2 regions of the Anaerospora sp. genome follow, and region 2 is predicted to be linked to the other one. Evidence: riboswitches for the same ligand, from Rfam matches in the RefSeq annotation. Region 2 holds a riboswitch; the other holds the start of a gene.
What was found. Region 2 has a riboswitch for cobalamin ahead of RTR76_RS15440 (methyltransferase dimerization domain-containing protein). Riboswitches for the same ligand answer to the same signal wherever they lie in the genome.
Positions count from the first base shown of each region.

Region 1: it holds a riboswitch for cobalamin, as region 2 does, so the genes downstream of both, RTR76_RS02575 (sirohydrochlorin cobaltochelatase) here and RTR76_RS15440 (methyltransferase dimerization domain-containing protein) in region 2, are expected to answer to the same signal.

Region 1 covers NZ_DALZUO010000002.1:115,569-123,464, reverse strand. The annotation lists gene RTR76_RS02580 (TIM barrel protein) at 1-670, opposite strand, end outside; gene RTR76_RS02575 (sirohydrochlorin cobaltochelatase) at 791-1,636, opposite strand; cobalamin riboswitch at 1,967-2,149, opposite strand; gene cobO (cob(I)yrinic acid a,c-diamide adenosyltransferase) at 2,242-2,775, opposite strand; gene RTR76_RS02565 (PQQ-binding-like beta-propeller repeat protein) at 2,856-4,274, opposite strand; gene RTR76_RS02560 (energy-coupling factor transporter transmembrane component T) at 4,282-5,169, opposite strand; gene RTR76_RS02555 (energy-coupling factor transporter ATPase) at 5,099-6,826, opposite strand; gene RTR76_RS02550 (hypothetical protein) at 6,831-7,896, opposite strand, start outside.
Region 2 covers NZ_DALZUO010000021.1:50,161-58,056, forward strand. The annotation lists gene RTR76_RS15415 (hypothetical protein) at 37-666, shown strand; gene lpxA (acyl-ACP--UDP-N-acetylglucosamine O-acyltransferase) at 731-1,558, shown strand; gene RTR76_RS15425 (hypothetical protein) at 1,564-1,821, shown strand; gene RTR76_RS15430 (hypothetical protein) at 1,932-2,525, shown strand; gene RTR76_RS15435 (AbrB family transcriptional regulator) at 3,060-4,139, shown strand; cobalamin riboswitch at 4,225-4,407, shown strand; gene RTR76_RS15440 (methyltransferase dimerization domain-containing protein) at 4,554-4,895, shown strand; gene eutJ (ethanolamine utilization protein EutJ) at 5,008-5,823, shown strand; gene RTR76_RS15450 (methyl-accepting chemotaxis protein) at 5,990-7,896, shown strand, end outside.

The DNA.
Region 1 (7,896 bases), on a different contig from region 2:
TTCGCAATCGTGAGTTTGTATTCATTAAGTGACCTGTATCCAACATAATGCCAACATTAGCATGCCTTACGCCTTCAAGCAAAAATGGTACCTGCTTGCTGTCAGTCAGCGTGAGTCCGGGCCACCACAGGTTCTCAAATAACAAGGTTACATTCTCCGGTATTTCACTGGCAAGTTCATTAACCACTTCAATTGTCGCTTCAATTACTTCGCGATCAGAAGCATTGAACTTCCAGTTATACAACTCAGACAAACGGGCATGACTGACATGATAGACCAGGTACTTGGCGCCTGACTGAACAGCCAACCGAATATTCTCCCTGTATATAGCAAGCCAGGCTTCCCGCGTCTGTCCGCCGTAATAGGCAGCAATTGCTGCTTCATTAGGAAATTCGCGCAATAAGGCTTTTCGGTCTCCCCTCCAAAAATCCAGCCAGTTCGGCCAAAAGCGGAGATGCACTCCCTGTATCCATTCCCGTCTGTGAACATGCCGGTCCCATGGAGCACAAAACATCATTTCCAAACCATCAAGATGGTGGTGGTTTAAAAATGCTTCCAGACAAGCCGGACTGTTATGAATCATTTCCATATCAGACGAAAAATTCGATAAATTTACGAGTTCCAGCATCTTGTCACTCACCTCCAGCAGTTCCAAAGCTTGCTCTGTCATATTCTGACTCCGTTCAGCCCGACAATGGGCAGTTGTAAGTTTTATCTCGTTATATACAGGCAGCGCCTTCAAACAATTAAAATAACCCTCTCCGCGCATGACAGACAGGGTTACTTATCGTTACTTCTTATGGCATTTGTGTCCAGGCTGCTGCATAGCATCTCTAAGGTGCTGTACATAAATATCCTGAATCGCTGCATTCTCGCCTAAGCCATATAAATAAGCTTCTACTTCAAAGCCAGCTGCCAACAATTGAGATTTAGCTGAATCAGGCTCATCTCCCGCCATATCATTTTGGGCATGATCACCTGCAACTAACATGAACGGCAGGAGTGCCACTTTGCGCACTTGCTGCTTTTGCAGTTTTTCAAGCACATTATCTAATGAAGGAAATCCTTCGACCGTATAAACATAAGCATGTTCCAAACCGGCTTGCTCCAGCTTCATTTGTAAGACAGCATAAGCAGCATTGGCAGGATGAACTCCACCATGTCCCATGAAAACAATTGCCTGATCTTTTTCCAGCTTTGCAAGCTGATTTTTCACCGCATCAATAACAATAAGATAGTCATCAGGCTTCTCTTCCTGGCCCATATAGAAAAGCAAGGGCCGTCCAATTACAATGCGCTCAAATGCCTTGTCTTTGGCATGAGCATACTCAACAACAATTTTCTTAACCTTGTCATATTCTTCGCCAGCTACAATATGGAGCGGCTGTACATAAACCTCTTGATAGCCCTCAGCCTGTAAGCGTTCAATCGCCTGTTTTTCCGTATCAACTTGAATACCACGCTCTGACAACCTGCGGATTACCATGCGGGACGTAAAAGCCCGGAACACATCATAGCCTGGAAAAGCAGTACGGATTTTGTTCTCCGTACTTTCAATGCTTTTTTTCACTGTTTCTTCATAAGTTGAACCAAAACTGACTACTACTATCGCTTTTTTCTTATCTGAACTTTGCATGTTCATTACCCCTCTCGCTGCTACAAATACAATCAAATAAAATACAATATATGTCAAATATGTGTTGGAAAAATAAGACCCCCTAAAAAAGGGGGGCCAGCGAGACGTTTCCCAGGCGTAACGCTGAAAGAAGACAACATGACATTTATGGCTAACGTCCTCACCAAAACCTAAAGCGAGGAAACTTTTCGACGAAAGAAAGACCTCCCCGTAGAACACAGGAAGGTCATGTTTATAAGAGTGATCAATCCAAATAAAAACCTGGCATACAAATATAGCCAGGAAGGATTCGATTGCTCGAATAATCCCCTCCCCATCGCTCGTGGGTATAACGGTGACTGTTAAATAGGCAGTTCTCCTGGCTCTAGTTCATCGCTCACCCAAGCCTTCCCAAGATATTCATCTCAGTGGCATTTATCGGGTTTGCTCCCTATTACAGTGGCGGGACCGCGCCGGCATTACACCGGACTTCCCTATTAAGCCCTGTCGGGCACCTATCTCGTAATATTCAGTTTTCATCCACGTTTATGATACCATTGTTCCCACTGCCTGTCAAACTACTTTTTTATCAATATTATGCAAACTATTTAAGATATGCAGCAAAATTAAAATTCAATTCCTTTTTGCGCTTTTATCCCTTTTTTGTGGTGATGCTTTATTTCTTTCATTTCTGTAACCAAATCTGCCTGTTCAACAATCTGCGGATGTACATCCCTGCCTGTAAGCACAACATGCAGGTGTACAGGCTTTGCTTCTAACAAACTCAGTACTTCTTCAACCGGAACTAAACCAAACTTAATCGCATAATTGATTTCGTCCAGGATTATCATATCCCATTTCCCAGCAGCAAGCTCTGTTTTGGCCGCTTGCAGGGCTTCTGCCGCCGCCTGCTCATGACTGTGCCGCTCGCTTTCGGTACAGCCTCTTACAAAACCTTCCCCCATCTGACGAATGACAAAATCAGGTCCCATCCGTTTAGCAGCTTCCAGTTCCCCGTATTTCCAATTTCCTTTTATAAACTGCACAACCAGAACCTTTAGGCCCTGTCCCCAGGCCCGCATTGCCAAGCCCAAGGCTGCTGTAGTTTTCCCTTTACCATTACCTGTATTGACAAGGATCAATCCCTGCTTTTCTACCATATACTCACCTTCCATTATTGGCTTTTCTGAGACAAAGCAATGATCACATTACTCTTCAGACAGATTCCATTTACCTCCTCTTAATTCCTGCTTTGGGCCAGGACCAGTTTGTATTCACCAATGATCTGTCCGTCATCAAGCTGCAATGGAGCTTCAACCGCTGCGATATACCGTCCGTCTGAGCTAATTGCAGACCCCACACAGGGGCCATTTGTTGCGATATAGTCAATCATTTGAGCCCCTGGCAGGGAAGTAATATACAAACCGTGTACTCCGAGATCTTTTGTACGGACATTGCGACCAACAGCAATTGCTGCTTCTTTTTTACTAACCGCAATTTGTTCAATCATGCCACCAAAGCGATGCCGGTTCACCAGTTGGCCTTGCAAATTGAAAACAAACATGCTATTCGAGCCGGGGTGCTCAACCGGCGTCGGCAGCTGCCAGTTTGCCCGGTTATAGGTATTACCAGTCGTAAAAATAAAATGTTCATCAACAATTTGCACATTTGCGCCATTTGCATTCATATAAATTCCGCTGATTTTTTGTGGCTCACTGAGATTGCGCCGCCACACTTCCCTGCCCTGCTCCCCATCATATAAAAAGCACCGGCCATCACTCGCAATACCGGCTACATATCTGCCATCACCGGAGATTTCCGGACTGCTGCGCATTGTTGTGTTCTGATAAGGATACACCGGCGGAATCAAAGTGCTCCATAGTGGGTTAAGACTGCCATCCAAACAATACATATTGTCCGTATAGCGGTTAGTCTGTATTGCATCCCAGTTAGCCGTGCCAAATACTGCCCGCTCTCCCTTTTGATCAACACTTACCCAGCTCACCCAGGCATCAAGATTATGATCGGCAGGAAACATGGCCAGCCGCTTGCCGTTCCCGTCAAATTTATAAATACGTCCCCGGTATTCATTGCGGCCATCAGCAAAACGGATGTATCGCTGCCCCACCGCAAAAATCCGGCCCTGCTCATCTGTCCGGATTGCCACAATGGACGGATAAGTTTTGTCTTTTATCTCTACACCTAATTCACTTACGCTTGCCTGACGCCACATTTCACTGCCATCTTTTGCATCAAGGCATAACAAATATCCTTGCTGGCTGGATTCACCTATTAAAATGTAACGGCTGTCACTGCTAAACTCCAGCGCTGACATTTTCCCTAACCCGATATTCTTTCGCCATACTGTTTTTCCAGTATTGGTAAGCAGCAGTACTTCCCCATTTTCCGTACCAACAGCCAAGTGCATATTATCAGGTGAAAACTGAATAAACCCTTTCGTAAATCCCATCCGCTGATAGTTATGAGCCTCAACCTTGCCTAAAGAAACCTCAGCTATCTTTTCATATTCCCCGCTGTGCTGGCTGCTCTGGCGCGTTGCTACGGTCAACCCCGTATCGGATTCAAAAATATGGATTGCTAACGCCCCTATGGTTAGGGCAAACAAAGCTAATAATACGATATTATTTATTTTTCTCATTGTTCTTTCACATCCATACTTTCATCATATCATACAAGCTGCGCCATGCCGGTATATATACTAGACCGTTAAATTGCAATACATCCAGTATTTTCAAAGAAACCAGGCCTGCCACCAGTAGAGCAGCGATGTAACAGAAGCTTCGTTCCAGCGTTGACCAGGGATTGTCGTAGCTGCGCTGGGTTTCCCTGCCAAAGCCCCTGCTCTCCACGGAAGACGCCAAAGTTGCCGCCCTGCGCAATGTCCGGGCTAAAATGGGAAACAACGTCTGGAAGGCCATTTGAATTAAATGGCGGGGCGAGGCCGTCTTAAAGGGCTGAAATCCCCTCAGCCTTTGAGCTGTCAATACGATTGCCGTCTCTTGAAATATAACCGGTAGAAAACGCAAGCTGGTAATCACCATAAAAGCCAATTCATAGGGCATTCGCCACGATAAGAAGCTTTTGAGCAGCTGCCGCGGATCAGAAGTCCAGCTAAGCAAGAGCCCCAGGGATAGCATAATCCCAGATCGCAGAGCTTGCACCGCACCGTATTGAAGGCCTTCACGATAGACAAATACACCAGCGGTTATTTTGCCCAACACAGGAAACCCCGGAGAAATTAGACAAGCCATTACCGTACGGGGTTCCTGGTTGTAAAACAAGGCCTGGCTGGCCATCGATCCCCATATTCCCAGCAGGACAAAAACAGCCAGTATACGCCATCTGGCCAGCGAAGAGCGGCTAATTGCGTGAAAGATCAGCGTAATAGCAAATAATAGAAATAAAGAACGGGGACTGTCAATGGTTAACGTTACTACTGCAAAACTAATCAACACAATCAGTTTAGTTCGGACATCCAACTGATGAAGCAGGGTATTCCCCGGTGTTGCTTCCCAGACATTTCTGTCGTACATAGGTAACCACCTCCTTAACAGTCACAGCTCTTCCTCCATACAAATTCTGGGCAACAAGTAAAGCAGCAGGTGGCTTAAGTCCGGTTGACTGCAAAACAGCCTGCTCTCTAAACACAACATTCCCCGGACCATCTGCCACAATCTGCCCCTTGCACATAATAACGATGCGATCAGCAAATCGAGCCGCCACTTCCGTGTCATGCGTACAAAAAACCACTGTTCCGCCTTGAGCGGTAAACGCTTTCAGCAAGAGAACAATATCTTCGATATGTCCGATATCTTGCCCGGTAGTTGGTTCATCCAGCAAGAGAACTGCCGGTTTGGAAGCCAATACCGCCGCTATCGCCACACGCAGCCGCTGTCCCCTGCTTAGCGCCAGCGGAAAATCCTCTTCCATGCCGCTAAGGCCTAATTGGTCAACTAGTTCCCGGCACACAGCAGGCCAACTGTTGCACTCTTTCTTCTGCCGCAAAACAAACGCTATTTCATCGGCAACTGTGTTATTAAACAACATAAAATCCGGATTTTGCAGCACCATCCCCACATTTGGCATAACTGACGTAACACGACTGCCAAGCACTTGTACATACCCGGCTGCCGGCTGCAGCAAGCCGCCGATCTGATGAAGCAAAGTCGATTTTCCCGCTCCGTTATTGCCCATTAACGCGACAAACTGACCTCTAGGAATTGTTAATTGCAAATGATTCAATACCTGTGGTTTTGTTTTGTCATACTGAAAGCTGAGCTGCTCAACGATTACCGCCGCAGCACGATCAGCAGATCCCGTATTGACGGGCTCCGTACAACAGCCATTATCCTGGGGTACCTGATATTTTTCTTTAATAGCAGCAACGGCATGATCAACCTGGGATGATTGCGTATTTACGGCTAAGTGACGGCAAATATCAATTGTCTGCGGCAGTCTTAGCCCATACGAATCAAACATTTCCGGCTGCCCGAATGCTTCCTCTCTAGTGCCCTGCCAGGCAAGCTTTCCTTGATCCATGATAACAACACGGCGGCATAAGGGCATTACTTCATGCAAACGATGCTCGACTATAACAACTGTCATTCCCAGTTCTCTGTTAATGCGCTGCAACACCGCCAACAGTTCAGCTGCCCCCTGCGGATCGAGCTGACTAATCGGTTCATCCAGTGCAAGGATACTAGGCCGGGCTGCAAGCACAGACGCTACTGCCAGACGCTGTTTCTGTCCGCCTGATAACGCATGAATACTGGCATCCTTATAAACAAGCATTCCTACCAGTTCCAGCGTCTCATGAACACGGGAAGCAATCTCGTCCGGCTTCATCCCCATATTCTCCAGAATAAAAGCTGTTTCATCAAAAACAGTTGTTGAAAAAATTTGATCTTCCGGACTCTGAAATACCATTCCCACCGTTTGACTCAATTCAGCAATCCCGCATTGCCGCGTATTACGTCCTGCAATGTGGACTTCACCGCTCATGCTACCGCTGCTTGCATGAGGAATAAGGCCATTCAGCATTTTTAATAATGTACTCTTGCCACAACCGGTTGCACCGGTTAAAAGAACAAATTCCCCAGGAAATATTTCGAGGCTGATGTCTGAAACGCTGGCAACACTGCGATGCTTGTAGGTAAAAGATACATTGCACAAGCCTATGATTGGCTTCAATTCACTAGTCACCTCCCACTTTGGACAGACGGCTGCCTAACAAGGTACCACAGGCCGCACCAATGGCAGTATAAACAAACCCATTCAACAGCAAGATCAGCGCAATATACCAATCCGCATAATACAGCCGGTACAAAAAAGCCATGCCCTGCAAATTGATATAGGTAGCGACACAGTCAGCAATACCGCATATCAGTGCTAACTGGATAATTTGCCGGAAGGAAACATGCTCGACCGCATGTCCTACCTGAATCCGCCCGTACATGCCGCTCCCGATAAGCAGCACCTCCAGCATGAAAGCATGGGTACCATAGGATAACAGTCCAATTGGAGATAATTGTCCAAAGGCAAGCATGCCAAGCAGCATGCGGATAATCGTCATCAAGGCCACTACACCAGGGTATGGAATAAGCATGACTAAAGCCACAATCATCATATACAAAAAAACACCATGAAACAGACCGGTAACCATAAATCCAAAAGGCCCCAGCAAAATATGAAAAAAGTCATTCAATAACGTGGCCGGAACGTTTACAACTGCAAATGCCGCTGCTCCAAATAGGGCAATAGTAACCAGCCAGCGAGTTTTCATTATCTTTAAGGCCTGCCGCAGACGGCGTAAGGCAAATAAACTGGCAGTAGCTAATATAACAACAGCAATGCCAACAACTGCTGCTGCTTTCCTATCTTTTTTTATAATTGTAATTGGTATTGATTTGACAAGCAGCGGAGTTTCTTTGTCCTTCAGCTCCACTTGCAGCAAATAACGGCCGCCGCCGCTGACTAGTTGTTCATCTGCATAAACCGGCAATTGTATCCGCTGCCTCATATCACCGTTCAGTGCAATTAAGGCTACCAGCCGGTCATCATGCCCCCCCATCGAGCCTGCTTCATGATCTTCGCTGGTTGTTCCCGGGGTGAACAGCCCGGGAACCGGTTGCTGGGTATTCACATCAAGCAGCTGGATGGTAGCAAGCACCAATCTTTGTTGACGAGCAGTATTTTTAATATCCAAACCCAAATGGGTAAGAGGATGAATGGCTTCTACCTCTTGATTAGAGGCCCCTTTC
Region 2 (7,896 bases):
CAAATTTAATCAAATTTGTATTAGAAAGGAGAGAAAATGTCGAAAAACGTTGTGAAATGCATTTCAATAATAAGCCTGTTAATGCTGCTGAATTTACTGGGAGCTTCTACTGGCCAGTGCTCAAGTTTTACAACGGATATCACGGAAGAGTCGTTGTGGATAAGCCTGGATGTATCTGAACAGCAAAGAAAACAAATTGATACAATTATTTCAGAATCCTACAGCCAGGTAAAAAAAATTCAAAAAAAGCAAGGAAGCAATGATATATACGATTTTAATAATCTTTTTATTCTTTTGCAGTATACAAGCAAAATGAATGACATGCGAAAAACTACCAGTGACCGTATTTTGCAAGTATTAGATACAAAACAGAAACCGAATTTTGAAAAGCAATTACAGGAAATACAAGATGCATCATACAAATCGACAGCAATGATGCTGTCGCTGGAGCTTACTGATGCGCAGAAAAAACTAGTCGTTATCTCATTATTAAAAACTCAGAAAAAAATCTGGGAAACAATTGCCAAGAAATCCAACTCATGGGAAGAAAAACGGAAAAAATTAAACAGAATTAATAAGCTCCAGATTATTAGTGCAAAGTTATCAAAGGAGCAGCGGACTAAAATGGCTCAGTGGAATATTATGTTTTCCTCTTCTGCTTATTAGACAAAAGTATGCATAAGAGCTTGCAGGTTGTAAGTGCAATCAAAGAAAGAGGTGTTTGGTGGTAATGCAAAGCTTTTTTTCAAAAGCAAAACGATTAAAAATACATAAGACTGCAGTCATTTCTTCCCGTTGCCAATTAGGGTCAAATATAGAAGTTGGACCTTATGCAGTCATTTCTGACAACACAATTATCGGCAGTAATACGGTTATTGGTGCTCATGCGGTTATTGGCCAATCGACAGCAATTGGCGAAAGCTGCCAGATCTATCCTTATGCTTCAGTCGGCTCAAATCCTCAAGATAAAAAGTATTGTGGTGAAGAAAGTTATGTAACGATTGGAGATCATACCCAGATCCGTGAATTTGTTACCATTAACAGAGCCACCGGTGAAGGAGAAGAAACTCGTATTGGCTCTGATTGTCTGCTTCTGGCTTACAGCCATGTAGCGCATAATTGTGTTGTTGGCAATGAGGTGGTTTTATCCAATGCCGTTATGCTTGCAGGACATGTCCAGGTGGAAGGCGGAGCCATAATTGGCGGTCTGACAGGGGTTCATCAATTTGTCAAAATTGGCCGGAAATCGATGATCGGCGGTGCCTCAAAAGTTGTCCAGGATGTACCTCCCTATATAACGGCAGCCGGAAATCCCGCATATGCTGCCGGGCTAAATCTTATCGGTATGCTTCGTGCCGGTATTGATGAAAATTCCCGGCAGACAATAAAAAAAGCCTATAAAATTTTATATTTATCGGGACTTGGCTTAGAACAGGCAGTGATTGTAATGCGGCAGCAATTACCTAAATGTGATGAGCTGGAACAGTTTATGAATTTTCTTAAACAGGCCGATCGGGGAATTTGCCGAGTAAAGGCAAAAGCAAAAAGGAGTTGTTAGTGAGCATGCAGTTTTTTCAAGAAATAGTAAGCCTATTACTTCTTATTGTTGCTGGTACTATGCCGGCCGGGGCTATGCAGGTTAATAATCTGGAAGAAGGAGAAAGTGCTGCCGGATTATCTTTTGGTGATAAAACTAAGAGTTACTACATTGAAAGTAAAATCGGGGAAGAGTTTACTGTAGGGTTTCAAGGGTCTGACTGGAAAAATGGCTACGGAGGCGGTAGAAATGATCTTGATATCGGAGTTGCGTATAGGTTCTGATACTTATTGACTCAGCGCGGCAGCAAAGGAGTTTCGCTGTTGCGTATCGTAATAGTTAAGATACGCAACAGCGCGCTGTAAGCGATATTGATGTCATAGGAGTATGCCGTATGCAACAACAAGTACACTTTCAACAGGGCAGCGAGAACCAAGTTGCTTTTGTGTTTTCATGTCCCGGCCGAGAAGAAGAAAAGGCGGGTTATCCTGCCGCAAAAATGACGGGAATTAATCTTGCTAAACTGTTTGTCGTATTGAATGAAATGAAAATGAAGGATTATCACTTTACCAGGGAAAGGGTTACAATCACCAATGCCTGGGCAAATGTGGAATATGACGCTAAGACATGCCGCTCTGAAGCAACAAATGAAGAGGTTCTGTCTCCTGATAATTTGAACAGGCTATTGGCGGAACTTGCAGCGGTGACCGAACTGATTGTATGCTGCGGCCAAAAAGCCCGTCTGGCAGTTCAGGCACTAGCTGCTGAAAATCGCTTGAAAGCCGGAACAAGAGTTGTTTATATTAATCATTTGGGAATGAAGAGTATTAATCAGATTACAAAGGATATTCACGGCGAGCCGATCGTTGCAGTTGCAAAACATCCCGACCGCTTCACCCTTAAGCCCAAGGAAATTGGCGGCGCGAATACGCACAAACGGCTGGAAGTAGTGGCGGCACAGATTAAAAAAAGCCTATTAGGCAATTAGTTAAGTAAAAGCACATTTTGTGAATGATAAACATATTATGTAATGAATAGGGAAGAAAGGAGGTTTTGAAGTAATGTCAGAGAGAGACTGTGGTTGTGAGAAAAAGCATTCTAAGTGGGACTATGAGGAAGATCATTCCTCATGGGATAACGAGAAAAAGCATTCTGAGTGTGAATGTGAGAAACATCATTCCGAATGGGAATGCGAGAAAAAACATTCCGATTGGGATTGTAAGGAAAAACATTCTCATAAGTGCCCGAAGTGCTGTCATGAGTTTCCTCATAAATGCCCTAAATGTCATCACAAATGTGAAGAAGACTGTCATGTATGTCCTCAATGCTGCTGGGAATTTGAACATGAATGCGAGTGTCCCGATTGCAGCTACCGGTTTAAATATTAGGTGAGTCTAAACAGCAAGAATAAGCAGTGACCAAAGAATGGAGAACCCATTTTTTGGTCATTTTGTTTTTTACAGCAGTTTTCCGGTACGTGATATAATGAAAAGATGGAATAGGGATGGGGATGAAAAATAGCGTGAGAGATTATCTAACTGTATTTTTGTGGAGCTGTGTTGGCGGCAGTTTCTTTTATCTGCTGCACATGCCCTTGCCATGGACATTGGGACCATTAGCCACTGTCGTAGTATTGCAGGCTGGATTAAAAAGGCGGGTACGGTGGCCCATTACTATTCGCAATACCGCTATGGTTGTCCTGGGCTATATTATGGGAAGCCCGTTTACGCCTGAGACTGGCTATCAAATATTGCATCAACTGCCGTTAATGCTATTTTTAACGCTTACCAGTGTGGGGCTTTGTTTGTCAGGCGGCTATGCTGTTTATCGCTTTACTGGTATCGGGCTGGGAACCAGTCTGTTAGGTAGCTTGCCAGGGGGATTATCGCAGATGGCAATGGTCTGTGAAAACATAGAGGGAACTGACCCGGCAGCAGTGACTTTGATGCAAACTCTTAGGGTGTTGGCTGTAGTTTTCATTGTTCCCTTTTTGGTACTCCATGGGCTTGCCGATCAAGTCGATCCGGTAAGCAAGACAATGACCCATTTCACTATAAATAATGTTCCTGTGCTTGCTTTATTTGCTGTCTGCCTGAGCGGAGCAGTTTATCTCGGCAAGCGTATAAAAATGAGCAATCCTTACTTGTTGGCTCCTGTGGTTGTCACAGCAGCATTGGTACTTAACGGTATTCACGCACCTGCTTTGCCGCCAGCAGTCATAGCTGTTGCCCAGATTTGTGTGGGAATCCGGATGGGGATGGCGATCAATGTGGAGAGTCTGGTTGAGCAAAAAAAGGCTTTCGTGGCAAGCTTCTTAAGTATCGTACTGGTAATTGGCGCAATATTGGGGATTGATTATCTTCTTGCAAAGTATAGTTCCATTGATTTTATAACGGCATTTATTAGCAGTGCTCCGGGTGGATTGACTGAAATGGGGCTGACAGCGATGATGGTGCATGCTGATTTATCTGCAGTTGTCGCATTTCAAATCTTTCGCCTTATGTTTGTATTAATGGTAGCTTTACCGCTCATTAAATGGTGGTTATGCCGGTCGACTGCCGGAAAAAGGTGCTGCATTGAGCTTACAAATTCCGGAGAGTAAATTGTTTGCTTGATAAATAAGGCAGTTTTTTACTATTGACCGTTCTAATTTTAGTATGCTACTATTTCGGTAGATAAGCTGTCAAAAACTGCATATTGGGATAGGTGCCCGCGAGGGCTTAAAAGGGAAGTCCGGTGTAATGCCGGCGCGGTCCCGCCACTGTAATGGGGAGCAAACCCGAGATATGCCACTGAGACGATAGTCTTGGGAAGGTTCGGAGGAGCGAGGAGCCAGAGCCAGGAGAACTGCCTGTCTAACAATCACCGTTTTACCCACGAGCGATGGGAAGGGGATTATTGGAGTATATCGTTTTTTAGCAGCCTTTTGTGTAATGCTGCTAATGGTACATATATATCTGATAAGAGTCTCTGTCGTGGAGGCTCTTTTTTATTTTGAACTTAGGAGGGAAAAAGCATGACTAATTTGACGTATAGTCCCCGGAGGCTTTTGCGGATGGTTCAAGTGTATAAAGAGACCCAGATTCTTTTCATGGCAATTAAAATGAATTTATTCTCGTATTTGACGGAATTTGCGTGTGTGGAAAAACTGGCTCAAGAATTGAGCCAGGACGCAGTCGAACTGGGAAAAAAATTAGAGTTTTTGCTTCTTGCCGGTTTATTGGAAAAAAGCGGGGAAGCTTATCGCAATACACCCGAGACGGAACAGTTTCTTAATCCGAACAGCACTACTTATATGGGGGCATATTTAAGCTGTTGGGAAAGAGGCGACCTGCCCCAGGAAAATAGTTGGCAATAAAACAAAATAACTTGGCACATATTTATCATGAGCAGTATAGGATTTTGATTAGGATTTAGGGAAAAGCAGTACTGTCAGGTAGTTCTGAATGTGTGACAAGGGGGAGTTAGTCATGGAAGGCTATGAAAAGATTTACAAACTGTATGACTTGATAGAAAACAAAACTGTTGCCAATTTACCAGGCCCATTTAAAGTTGGTGTTGATTTGGGGACTGCAGATATTGTTTTGGTTGTGACTGATCAAGAGGGGAATCCTGTTGCTGGCAGTATGCGGTGGGCCTCTGTTGTCAAGGATGGTCTTGTTGTTGATTTTCAGGGTGCCACAGCAATTGTTGAGGAGTTAAAGGCAGAAGTAGAAGAGCGTTTAGGGGTCAGCCTTGATAAAGGGGCTACTGCAATTCCACCGGGTACGGTAGGGCGTAACGCCTTGGCCTGCGGATATGTAATTGCAGGAGCCGGTTTAGAGCCAGTTTGCCAAATAGATGAGCCTGTTGCGGCAGCAAAAGCGCTTAATATTACCCATGGAATTGTCGTGGATATTGGCGGAGGAACGACTGGAATTGCAGTTTTGCGAAACGGCGAGTTAGTTTTTACTGCTGATGAGCCTACTGGCGGTACACACATATCGCTTGTATTGGCCGGTGCCTATAAAATTTCTTTTGAAGAGGCTGAAATACTAAAGCGGAATCCTGCCGAGCAACGTAAAATAGTTCCGGTTGTTTTACCGGTTATTGAGAAAATGGCGACAGTAGTAAAAGAGATGCTTGAGGGGCAGGATGAGTTTAATGACTATCCTGTTTATGTTGTCGGTGGTACCGCTTACTTGCAGGGGTTTGAAAATGAGTTTGGCAAAGCCTTTGGGCGAAAGGTACATGTACCACCTCATCCTCTATTAGTGACACCGCTGGGGATTGCAATGTTCGGTTGAAAGAGAGCCCTGCATATATATGCAGGGCTCTTTTGGCTTTAGAATTAACAGTAAAATGTAGACTCGGTTGATCTTTATGAATTTCACAAACAAAAGAGGTGATTGGAAAATTATGTCGAAAAACAAAAAACATTGACAAAAATGTGCTGATAGCAGGAGGTCAGAAATGGGAAGAACTGTTTTTGCAAAACTCGTGACACTAATTTTAGTACTTACACTGGCAGCCACGGGGATTACCGGATTTGTCATGCTTTCCGGGATGGAGACAAGCTTAAAGACAAGCAGTAACCGTGAATTGCAGAATCAAGCCAATCATTTTGCTGAGAATGTTGAAGCGATGCTGCAAGATAAAATTGCAATTGGGCAGACTATTGCAACCAATGCACAGGTAGTTGCAGGTGATACGGCCGGAATAAATGCACTTATCAATTCGATGGAAAAAAATAATTCAGCTTTTTATGAAGCAGTTAACATTTCAGATAAAGATGGACGGTTAACTCATTTTGCGCCTGAGTCTAATGCAGGAAAAATGATTGGGGTTTCAGTGGCGGAAAGACCACATTTCAAAAGTGTAAAAGAAACGGGAAAAACGTTTATCAGTGATGTAATGATTTCTAAGGATACAGGTAAACCAATCATTATTATTGCTGCGCCAATAAAGGATGGGGCCGGTAATTTTAAGGGGATTGCAACACAGGCCATCAAGCTTGATGCTCTGGAACAAATGCGCTCCCAGGTAAAAGTGGGTGAGACCGGATTTGCAAGTGTGGTCACAAATGCAGGCGGTAAGGCTATAACAATTGCTCATCAGGACAAGTCCTTTGTAACGGAGCAAAAGGACTTAAGCGAAGTCGCGATCATTAAGGCAACGATGGGCGGACAGAAGCAGCTGATGGCATTTACAAGTGCAGCTGGAGTGGAAATGATTGGAGCTACGGCAATTGTTCCCTCCAGTAACTGGATTGCCACCGTTATGGTACCAGAGACGGAAGTATATGCCGATGTGCACAGCAATCGTTTAAAAATGCTTGGAATTATGGCGGTAACAATCGTTATTGTCATTCTTCTTACTCGTTTCTTTGCCAATAAGATTGCTATTCGCCTGTCCCGGATGGTTCAGAGAGTGACACAGGTGGCTGAGGGAGATTTGCGGCCTGCTGAGATAACTGATCAGTCGGCGGATGAAATCGGTCAACTGGGGAAAGCAGTTCAAGATATGACAAGTAATCTGCGCGATGTAATGCGGCAGGTCAATCAGGCAGCTGAACAAGTAGCGGCGTCTTCGGAGCAATTAACCACAAGTGCCGAGCAGTCTGCTCAGGGAGCTACGCAGGTAGCTACCTCAATTTTTGAAGTGGCATCGGGTACCGAGAAACAAACTGAGGCGGTAGGCAAGACAACGGCTATTGTTAAACGAATTTCAAGTGAAATAGAGCATACGTCTGCTAATGTTGCAATTGTGGAGCAAACTTCCGGACAAGCTGCTGATGCTGCTAAAGAAGGCGGCAAGGCAATTGAGGCGGCAGTGAATCAGATGGCTAATATTGAAACTAAAGTAGTTCGCTCTGCGGGAGTTGTCAGCAAATTGGGTGAACGCTCCAAGGAGATTGGACAAATCGTTGATACAATATCCGGCATTGCCGGGCAGACGAATCTGCTTGCCCTCAATGCGGCCATTGAAGCGGCGCGGGCCGGTGAACAGGGGCGTGGCTTTGCAGTAGTAGCCGAAGAAGTTCGGAAGCTGGCTGAACAATCGCAGGAGGCAGCGAAACAAATTGCCCAATTGATCAGTGAGATTCAAACCGATACGGATAGTGCGGTTGTTGCTATGACTGAAGGAACCCATGAAGTCAAGGTTGGTGCCGAGGTAGTTAATACGGCCGGCCGGTCTTTTACCGAAATTATCTCGCTTGTTGATCGGGTGTCCGACCAGGTAAGCAGTATTACAACCGCTATTCGGGGGATCTCCGATAGTGGCACACAGATAATTAGTGCGATTGAAGATATTGATTTCATCAGCAAGGATACTGCCGGACAAACACAAACAGTTTCGGCAGTCACCCAGGAGCAGTC